DNA from 2 places in the Pseudoxanthomonas sp. LH2527 genome. Region 2 is predicted to be linked to the other one. Evidence: predicted binding sites of a transcription regulator. Region 2 holds the regulator's gene; the other holds the start of a gene.

Region 1 (4,286 bases), on a different contig from region 2:
CGTTGAGCGGCGCACGGTCACGGTTCGACGGCCGATGACGGAAGAACTCGGTACCGCCGCGGCAGTCCTCCGGCTTGCTGAGATAGAGGATGCCCGACCAGTACGCCTGATCGATGTGCACCTTCGCACTGCCGACATCCGACGCCAGGGTGATGCGGAACTTGCCGTGCGACTGCAGCGGATCGATCGGCTTCAGGCGCTCGCCGGTGAGGTGCGAGGCGATCTCGGACAAGCCCTCGATCTCGATGCGTTCCAGCGAATTGCGGCCCGGGAACGGTCCGCGCAGATCGGGATAGGTCAGCTTCAGCGCGGCCTGGCGCAGCGAAAGCGCATCCTGCTGGCCGAGGAAGTCGTCGACGATGATGAGGGAGGTGTGCATGGCGCGCAGGCTAGCGAGCCCGTGCGCCGACCACAAGGCAAAAAAGAACCCCGCCTCGCGGCGGGGTTCTTGTGGTGCGGGTAGAGCGGGAAGCGGGACTTAGAAGTCCATGCCACCCATGCCGCCCATGCCACCGCCGGCCGGCATTGCCGGCTCGTCCTTCTTCGGCGCTTCGGCCACCATCGCTTCGGTGGTGATCATCAGGCCGGCGATCGAGGCGGCGTTCTGCAGGGCCGAACGCGTGACCTTGGTCGGGTCCAGGATGCCGAATTCGATCATGTCGCCGAACTCGCCGTTGGCGGCGTTGTAGCCGAAGTTGCCCGAACCGTCCTTGACGCGGTTGACGATCACCGACGGCTCTTCGCCGGCGTTGGTGACGATCTCGCGCAGCGGGGCTTCCATCGCGCGCAGGGCGATCTGGATGCCGTGGTTCTGGTCTTCGTTGGCGCCCTTCAGGGTGCCGATGGTCTGCAGCGCGCGGATCAGCGCGACGCCGCCGCCCGGGACCACGCCTTCTTCCACCGCCGCACGCGTGGCGTGCAGGGCGTCTTCGACGCGGGCCTTCTTTTCCTTCATTTCGATTTCGGTCGAGGCACCGACCTTGATCACGGCCACGCCGCCGGCCAGCTTGGCCACGCGTTCCTGCAGCTTCTCGCGGTCGTAGTCCGAAGAGGTCTCTTCGATCTGCGCCTTGATCTGCTTGATGCGCGACTGGATGCGCTCGGCGTCGCCGGCGCCGTCGATGATGGTGGTGTTCTCCTTCGAGATCACGACCTTCTTCGCACGACCCAGGTCGTTGATGGTGGCCTTCTCGAGCTGCAGGCCGACTTCCTCGGAGATCACCGTGCCGTTGGTCAGCGTGGCGATGTCTTCCAGGATGGCCTTGCGGCGGTCACCGAAGCCCGGCGCCTTGACGGCGGCGACCTTGACGATGCCACGGATGGTGTTGACCACCAGCGTGGCGAGGGCTTCGCCTTCCACTTCCTCGGCCACGATCAGCAGCGGCTTGCCGGCCTTGGCGACGCCTTCCAGCACCGGCAGCAGTTCGCGGACGTTGGAGACCTTCTTGTCGTGGATCAGGATGAAGGGGTCGTCGAATTCGACCTGCTGCGACTGCTGGTTGTTGATGAAGTACGGCGACAGGTAGCCGCGGTCGAACTGCATGCCCTCGACGACGTCGAGTTCGTTCTCCAGGCCCGAGCCCTCTTCAACCGTGATCACGCCTTCCTTGCCGACCTTCTTCATGGCCTCGGCGATGATGTCGCCGATGTTGCTGTCGGAGTTGGCCGAGATGGTGCCGACCTGGGCGATCGCCTTGTCATCGGCGGTGGGCTTGGAGAGCTTCTTCAGCTCTTCGACGGCGGCCTTCACGGCCTGGTCGATGCCGCGCTTCAGGTCCATCGGGTTCATGCCCGCGGCGACGGCCTTGGAGCCTTCGCGGATGAACGCCTGCGCCAGCACGGTGGCGGTGGTGGTGCCGTCACCGGCGTTGTCGGAGGTCTTGGACGCGACTTCCTTGACCATCTGCGCGCCCATGTTCTCGAACTTGTCGGCCAGTTCGATTTCCTTGGCGACGGAGACGCCGTCCTTGGTGATGGTGGGGGCGCCGAAGCTCTTCTCGAGCACGACGTTGCGGCCCTTCGGGCCGAGGGTGGCCTTGACGGCATTGGCGAGGATGTTCACGCCGCGCACCATGCGCGTACGGGCGTCTTCACCGAAACGGATATCTTTGGCAGCCATTGTGTGGAACTCCGGGAATGGGGAATTGAGAATCGGGAATCGTCAAAAGCGAATGCGTCGTCTGGGATCGGAGACAGGGACAAGGGAGAAACGCTTCAACGATTCCCCATTCCCCTCTCCCGATTCCCGCGCACTCAGCCGAGGATCGCGAGAACGTCGTCTTCCTTGATGATCTTGTACTCGACGCCGTCCTGCTTGTAGGCCGAACCCGAGTACTGGCCGTAGATGACCTTGTCGCCGACCTTGACCTTCGGGGCGCGCACGCCGCCGGTGGCGTCGACGAACTTGCCTTCGCCGACGGCGATGACTTCACCCTTGGTGGGCTTTTCCTTGGCGGCGTCGGGGATGATGATGCCGCCGAGGGAGGTTTCTTCGGCTTCGATCGGCTTGACCACCAGACGGTCGTACAGCGGCTTGATGTTGCTCATGTCAATCCTCTTAAGTGATTGATTGGACTAGGAAAGGGGCGGCGATGTTAGCACTCGCCTCGAGGGACTGCCAACGTCGCGGACGCAAAAACCCGGCAACGCCGGATGCCGACCGATGTTGGGCGGGTCGATCCCGCTTTCAAGGGGCGGGCGGCAAATTTTTTCGCCGCCGGGCCGGGCCGGGCGGTCTGCGATAATCGCCGGCCCATGCCCGTCTTCCTCATCCTGTCCGCTTGCCCGGACGCCGACACCGCCCAGCGGCTGGCGCGGACGCTGGTGGAAGAACGGCTGGCGGCCTGCGTCAGCCTGCTCACGGGCGTGGTGTCGACCTACCGATGGCAGGGGCAGGTGGAACAGGCCACCGAAGTCCAGCTGCTGGCCAAGACCAGCGCCGACCGGCGCGATGCGCTGATGGCGCGGCTGGCGGAACTGCACCCGTATGAACTGCCGGAGATCCTGGCGGTCGAAACCGCCGCCGGCCTTCCTGCGTATCTGGACTGGGTCGTGGCCGAAACCCGGGCCGACGCCCGCGCCCCCGAGTGACCCGATGACGCTGATCCGCACCCTGCTCGCCTGCCTGTTGCCCCTCGCCTCGCTGATCGCGCCGGCGGCGTCCGCCGCGATCACCCAGGACGACCTGCTGCCGGTGGACGAGGCCTTCGTGCTGACGGCCACCGCGCCGGCGCGCGACCGCATCGAGATCCGCTGGCAGATCACCGACGGCTACTACCTGTACCGGCACCGCACCGGCGTGGAAGCCGACGCCGGCTTCGCCGCGCAGCCGCTGCAACTGCCGAAGGGCAAGGCGTACCGCGACGAGTTCTTCGGCGACGTCGAGACCTACCGCGGCGAACTGCTCGCCACCCTGCCCGGCCGACCGACGGCGGGCGCCGACAGCGTCACGCTGAAGATCAAGTACCAGGGCTGCGCCGACGCCGGCATCTGCTACCCGCCGCAAACCCGCACGCTGAAAGTGGCGTTGCCGGCGGGCGCAGGCGAGGCCTTCGTCCCGCTGGGGGCCAGCGCCGTGACCGGTGGCCTGCTGGGCCAGAAACCGCAGGCCGGCATGGACGCCTTGCCGCTGCCGGCGGAACAGGCGTTCGCCTTCGAGGCGATCGCCTTCAACGGCAACGAACTGCTGCTGCGCTTCACCCCGGCACGCGGCTATTACGTGTATCGCGACCGCACTTCGATGGCGCTGGAAGGCGCATCGGGTGTCGCCCTGCAGGCGCCGCGCTGGCCGAAGGGCGTCCCCCACCGCGACGAGCACTTCGGTGATGTCATCGTCTACTTCGACCAGGCCGAGGTGCCGGTGCCGCTCAAGCGCGACCGCGCCGACGCGGCGGCCGCGACGCTGCGGGTGACGTTCCAGGGCTGCCAGAAGGACGGCATCTGCTATCCGCCGATGACGCGGCGGGTGAAGCTGTCGATCCCCGCCGGCACGGTCACGCCGTCCGGCACGCCCGACGTGCCCGCGCCAGCGGCTGTCCAGCCGCTGGCCACGACAGCCCCGGCGACGACCGCACCGGAAGACGCGAACACCGGCACGCGGGAGGCTGCGGCGGCGACAGTCCCCGCCGCGACCGACATCGAACGCACGCGCCCGCCCGAAGACGTGCTGGCGCGCAGCCAGCGCGGTGCCACCTCGCTGCTCGCCGCGCTGGCCCTGGCGCTGCTCGGCGGCCTGATCCTCAACCTGATGCCCTGCGTGCTGCCGATCCTGTCGCTGAAGGCGCTGT
Region 2 (4,286 bases):
GGGCGAGTTCTTCCTCGCGCTGCTTCGCGCCGAGCTTTTCGACCGCGCTCTGGGTCATGCCGTCCACCGGCGCCTTGCTGACGCGGTAGTGCGCGTGGCCCTGGGCGGCCACCTGCGGCAGGTGGGTGACGCACAACACCTGCCGCTGGGCGCCGAGGGCGCGCAGCTTCTGGCCGACGATCTCGGCCACGGCGCCGCCGATGCCGGTGTCCACTTCGTCGAAGATCATGGTCGGCACGGCATCCAGGCCCAGCGCGGCGACTTCGATCGCCAGCGAAATGCGTGCGAGCTCGCCGCCGGAGGCGACCTTGCGCAGCGGGCGTGGCGGCTGCCCGGCGTTGGCGGAGACCAGGAATTCGACCCGTTCGGCGCCGGTCGGGTCGGGGCGCTCGCTGTCCTGGGCTTCCAGTGCGATCTCGAAGCGGCCGCCGCCCATGCCCAGCTCGGCGATCAGCGCGGTGGTGGTCTCGCCCAGTGCCTTGGCGGCGCGCTGGCGGGTGCGGGTCAGGGCGGCGGCGGCATCGCGCCACTGCGCCCGGGTCGTGTCGATCTCGCTGTTGAGCTGGAGCAGGCGCTCGCCGGCCCCGCGCAGCGATTCGAGTTCGGCGGCCAGGCGGTCGTGCTGCTCCTGCAGGCCGTCCAGCGGCACCCGGTGCTTGCGGGCCAGGTCGTGCACGCGGGCGAGCTTGCGCTCCAGCGCGTCGAACTGCAGTGGTTCGCCGTCGAGGTCGTCGCGCACCTGGCCCAGCAGCGACACGGCCTCCTCGATCTGGATCGCGGCGCCCTCCAACAATGCGTCCACGTCGCGCAGGCGGGGCTCGTGTTCGGCCTGCCGGGCAAGCTCGGCGCGGACCTGTTGCAGTTGGCGCGTCAGCGAGGGCGCATCGTCGCTGGCCAGTTCGCCCAGGGCGGCATCGCAGGCCTGGATCAGGCCGGCGGCGTGCGCCTGCCGGCGGTGGCTGGCCACCAGTGTCTCCAGCGCGGCGGGCGCCAGGTCCTCGCGCTGCAGTTCCGCCAGTTGGTGTTCCAGATAGTTGATCCGGTCGGAGACATCACCCTGGCTGGACAGTTGTTCGCGCTCGCGCAGCAGCGAGGTCCAGCGGCGGGCGGCGTCGCGGACGGCGGTCCGTTCGCCCTCATTGCGGGCGAAGGCGTCCAGCAGGTCCAGCTGGCTGTTGCGGGCGAGCAGGGCCTGATGTTCGTGCTGGCCATGGATTTCCACCAGCCGGCTCGCCAGTTCGGTCAGCTGCGACAGCGTGACGCTGCGGCCGTTGATCCAGGCGCGCGAACCGCCATCGGCCCGGATCACCCGGCGCAACTGGCACTGGCCGTCGTCGTCCAGCGCGTTGTCGGCCAGCCACGCCTGCGCCGGCGATCCCGCGGCAGCGGCAAATTCGGCCGAGAGTTCCGCGCGCTCGGCGCCGTGGCGGACCACACCGCTGTCGGCCCGCAGGCCGGACAGGAAACCCAGCGCGTCCACCAGCAGCGACTTGCCGGCGCCGGTTTCACCGGAAATGACGGTCATGCCATCGCCGAATTCCAGTTCGGCGGCACGGACGACGGCGAAATCCTTGAGGGCGAGGTGTCTGAGCATGCGGCGGATTGTAAGCGGAGCCGGCTCACGTACTGAGACAGCGGCGACGGTCCGCTTGCAAAGGGGGCGGTGCGACGTTATCTAACGGGTATGCATTCGCCATCGCCCCCGCTGGATCCGCGCGCCCGCCAGTTGCTGCGCACGCTGATCTCGCGCTACATCCGCGACGGCGAGCCGGTAGGGTCGCAGACGCTGGCCCGGCACGCCGGGCTGGAGGTCAGCCCGGCGACCATCCGCAACATCCTGTCGGAACTGGAAGAGGTCGGGCTGTTGAGTTCGCCGCACACGTCCGCCGGGCGTATCCCGACCGCGCAGGGCTACCGGGTGTTCGTCGACAGCCTGGTGCAGGTGAAGTCGCTGGGCGAGGGCGAGGTGGCGCGCCTGCGTGCCGAACTGTCGGCCGGCGCCGGCACCCAGGCCCTGCTGGGCAACGCCTCCGAGCTGCTGTCGGCGATGACCCACTTCGTCGGCGTGGTCAGCGTGCCGCGGCGGGAACAGTTCGCCTTCCGCTACATCGACTTCGTGCCGCTGGATGGCCAGCGGGTGATGGCGATCCTGGTGTTCGCCGACAACGACGTGCAGAACCGGGTCATCGAGACCCGTCGCGTCTACGAGCGGTCGGAGCTGGAGCGTATCGCCAACTATCTGAACACCCAGTTCGCCGGCCGGCCGCTGTCGGAGATCCGCGCCAACCTGCTGCACGACCTGCGCCGGGCACAGACCGAAATGGAAGGCCTGCTGGCCGAATCCATCGAGCTGGCCGAACAGGCCCTCACGCCACCCGGCGACGACGTGGTGCTGGCCGGGCAGACCCGGTTGATGGGCGTGCAGGAGCTGTCCGACCTGGAACGGCTGCGCGACCTGTTCGAGGCCTTCGCCCGCAAGCGCGAGATCCTGCAGCTGCTGGAACGCACGATCCGCGCCCCGGGCGTGCGCATCTTCATCGGCGAGGACACCGGGCTGGCGCCGCACGACGGCGTGTCGGTGGTGACCGCGCCGTACATGGCGGGCGGGCAGGTACTCGGCGTGCTGGGCGTGATCGGGCCCACGCGCATGGCCTACGACCGGGTCATCCCGGTGGTGCAGGCCGCGGCCGATGTCCTGGGCGCGGCCTTGAATCCGGAATCCACGGCCCCATAGGTTCCCGGTCGGGCGGCTGGACCTGCCGCCAGGGAACCGAAATGAACGAACAACACGATTACGACGACGCTCAGGGCCAGGCGCCCGAGTCCCCCGAGGCCGATGCCGCGCTGCTGGCCGAGCTGGAAACGCTGCGCAACGAGCTGGACCAGCTGCGCGCCACCACGCTGCTGGAGCGCGCCGACCTGGAAAACCAGCGCAAGCGCGTGGCCCGCGACATCGAGCAGGCCCGCAAGTTCGCCAACGAGCGCCTGCTGGGCGACCTGCTGCCGGTGTTCGACAGCCTCGACGCCGGCCTGGCGGCCGCGGGCACGGAGCCCAGTCCGTTGAAGGACGGCCTGGAACTGACCTTCAAGCAGCTGCTCAAGGTCGCCGGCGACAACGGCCTGGTGCTGCTCGACCCCACCGGCGAAGCCTTCAACCCCGATCACCACCAGGCCATCAGCCAGGCCGACGCGCCCGACGCGGCGCCCGGCAGCGTGGTGCAGGTGTTCCAGAAGGGCTACGTGCTCAACGGCCGCCTGCTGCGTCCGGCGCTGGTCGTGGTGGCCAGGCACGACTGAACACCGCCGCGATGGCGCTTGAACCGCGCCATCGCATCCCTATATCGGGACCATCCACCCGGCCGGGCGCCGGGTCCAACATCAGAATTTGCTAGGGAGCGAGATCCATCATGGGCAAGATCATCGGCATCGACCTGGGCACGACCAACTCGTGCGTGGCGATCATGGACGGCGGCAAGGCCCGCGTCATCGAGAATTCGGAAGGCGACCGCACCACGCCCTCCATCGTGGCCTACACGAAGGACGGCGAAGTGCTGGTCGGTGCCTCGGCCAAGCGCCAGGCCGTGACCAACCCGAAGAACACCTTCTATGCGGTGAAGCGCCTGATCGGCCGCAAGTTCACCGACGCGGAAGTGAAGAAGGACCTGGACCTGGTCCCGTACGCCATCATCCCGCACGAGAACGGCGACGCCTGGGTGCAGACCTCCGACGGCAAGAAGCTGTCGGCGCAGGAAATCTCCGCGCGCATCCTGGAGAAGATGAAGAAGACGGCCGAAGCCTTCCTGGGCGAGACCGTCACCGAAGCCGTCATCACCGTGCCGGCCTACTTCAACGACAGCCAGCGCCAGGCCACCAAGGACGCCGGCAAGATCGCCGGCCTGGACGTCAAGCGCATCATCAACGAGCCGACCGCGGCCGCGCTGGCCTACGGCCTGGACAAGGGCGACGGCGGCGCCGACCGCAAGATCGTCGTCTATGACCTGGGCGGCGGCACGTTCGACGTGTCGATCATCGAGATCGCCAACGTCGACGGCGAGAAGCAGTTCGAAGTGCTGGCGACCAACGGCGACACCTTCCTGGGTGGCGAGGACTTCGACAAGCGCGTCATCGACTACCTCGTCGAGGAATTCCAGAAGGATCAGGGCATCGACCTGCGCAAGGACCCGCTGGCCCTGCAGCGCCTGAAGGACGCCGCCGAGCGCGCCAAGATCGAGCTGTCCAGCTCGCAGCAGACCGAAGTGAACCTGCCGTACGTGACCGCCGACGCC

Evidence for each region. Region 2 encodes HrcA, which represses chaperone genes, less so after heat shock. Its sites were predicted from a motif close to TTNGCACTCNNNNNNNNNGAGTGCNAA; they were not measured.
Region 1: a site for HrcA is predicted at 2,595-2,621, ahead of MMG85_RS14475 (co-chaperone GroES). Genes of this name have one in related genera too.

Annotation. Positions count from the first base shown of each region.
Region 1 covers NZ_JAKZBW010000027.1:21,530-25,815, reverse strand. The annotation lists gene MMG85_RS14485 (DUF6445 family protein) at 1-379, opposite strand, end outside; gene groL (chaperonin GroEL) at 479-2,119, opposite strand; gene MMG85_RS14475 (co-chaperone GroES) at 2,254-2,547, opposite strand; gene cutA (divalent-cation tolerance protein CutA) at 2,755-3,090, shown strand; gene MMG85_RS14465 (protein-disulfide reductase DsbD) at 3,095-4,286, shown strand, end outside.
Region 2 covers NZ_JAKZBW010000001.1:121,173-125,458, forward strand. The annotation lists gene recN (DNA repair protein RecN) at 1-1,594, opposite strand, end outside; gene hrcA (heat-inducible transcriptional repressor HrcA) at 1,685-2,734, shown strand; gene grpE (nucleotide exchange factor GrpE) at 2,776-3,297, shown strand; gene dnaK (molecular chaperone DnaK) at 3,408-4,286, shown strand, end outside.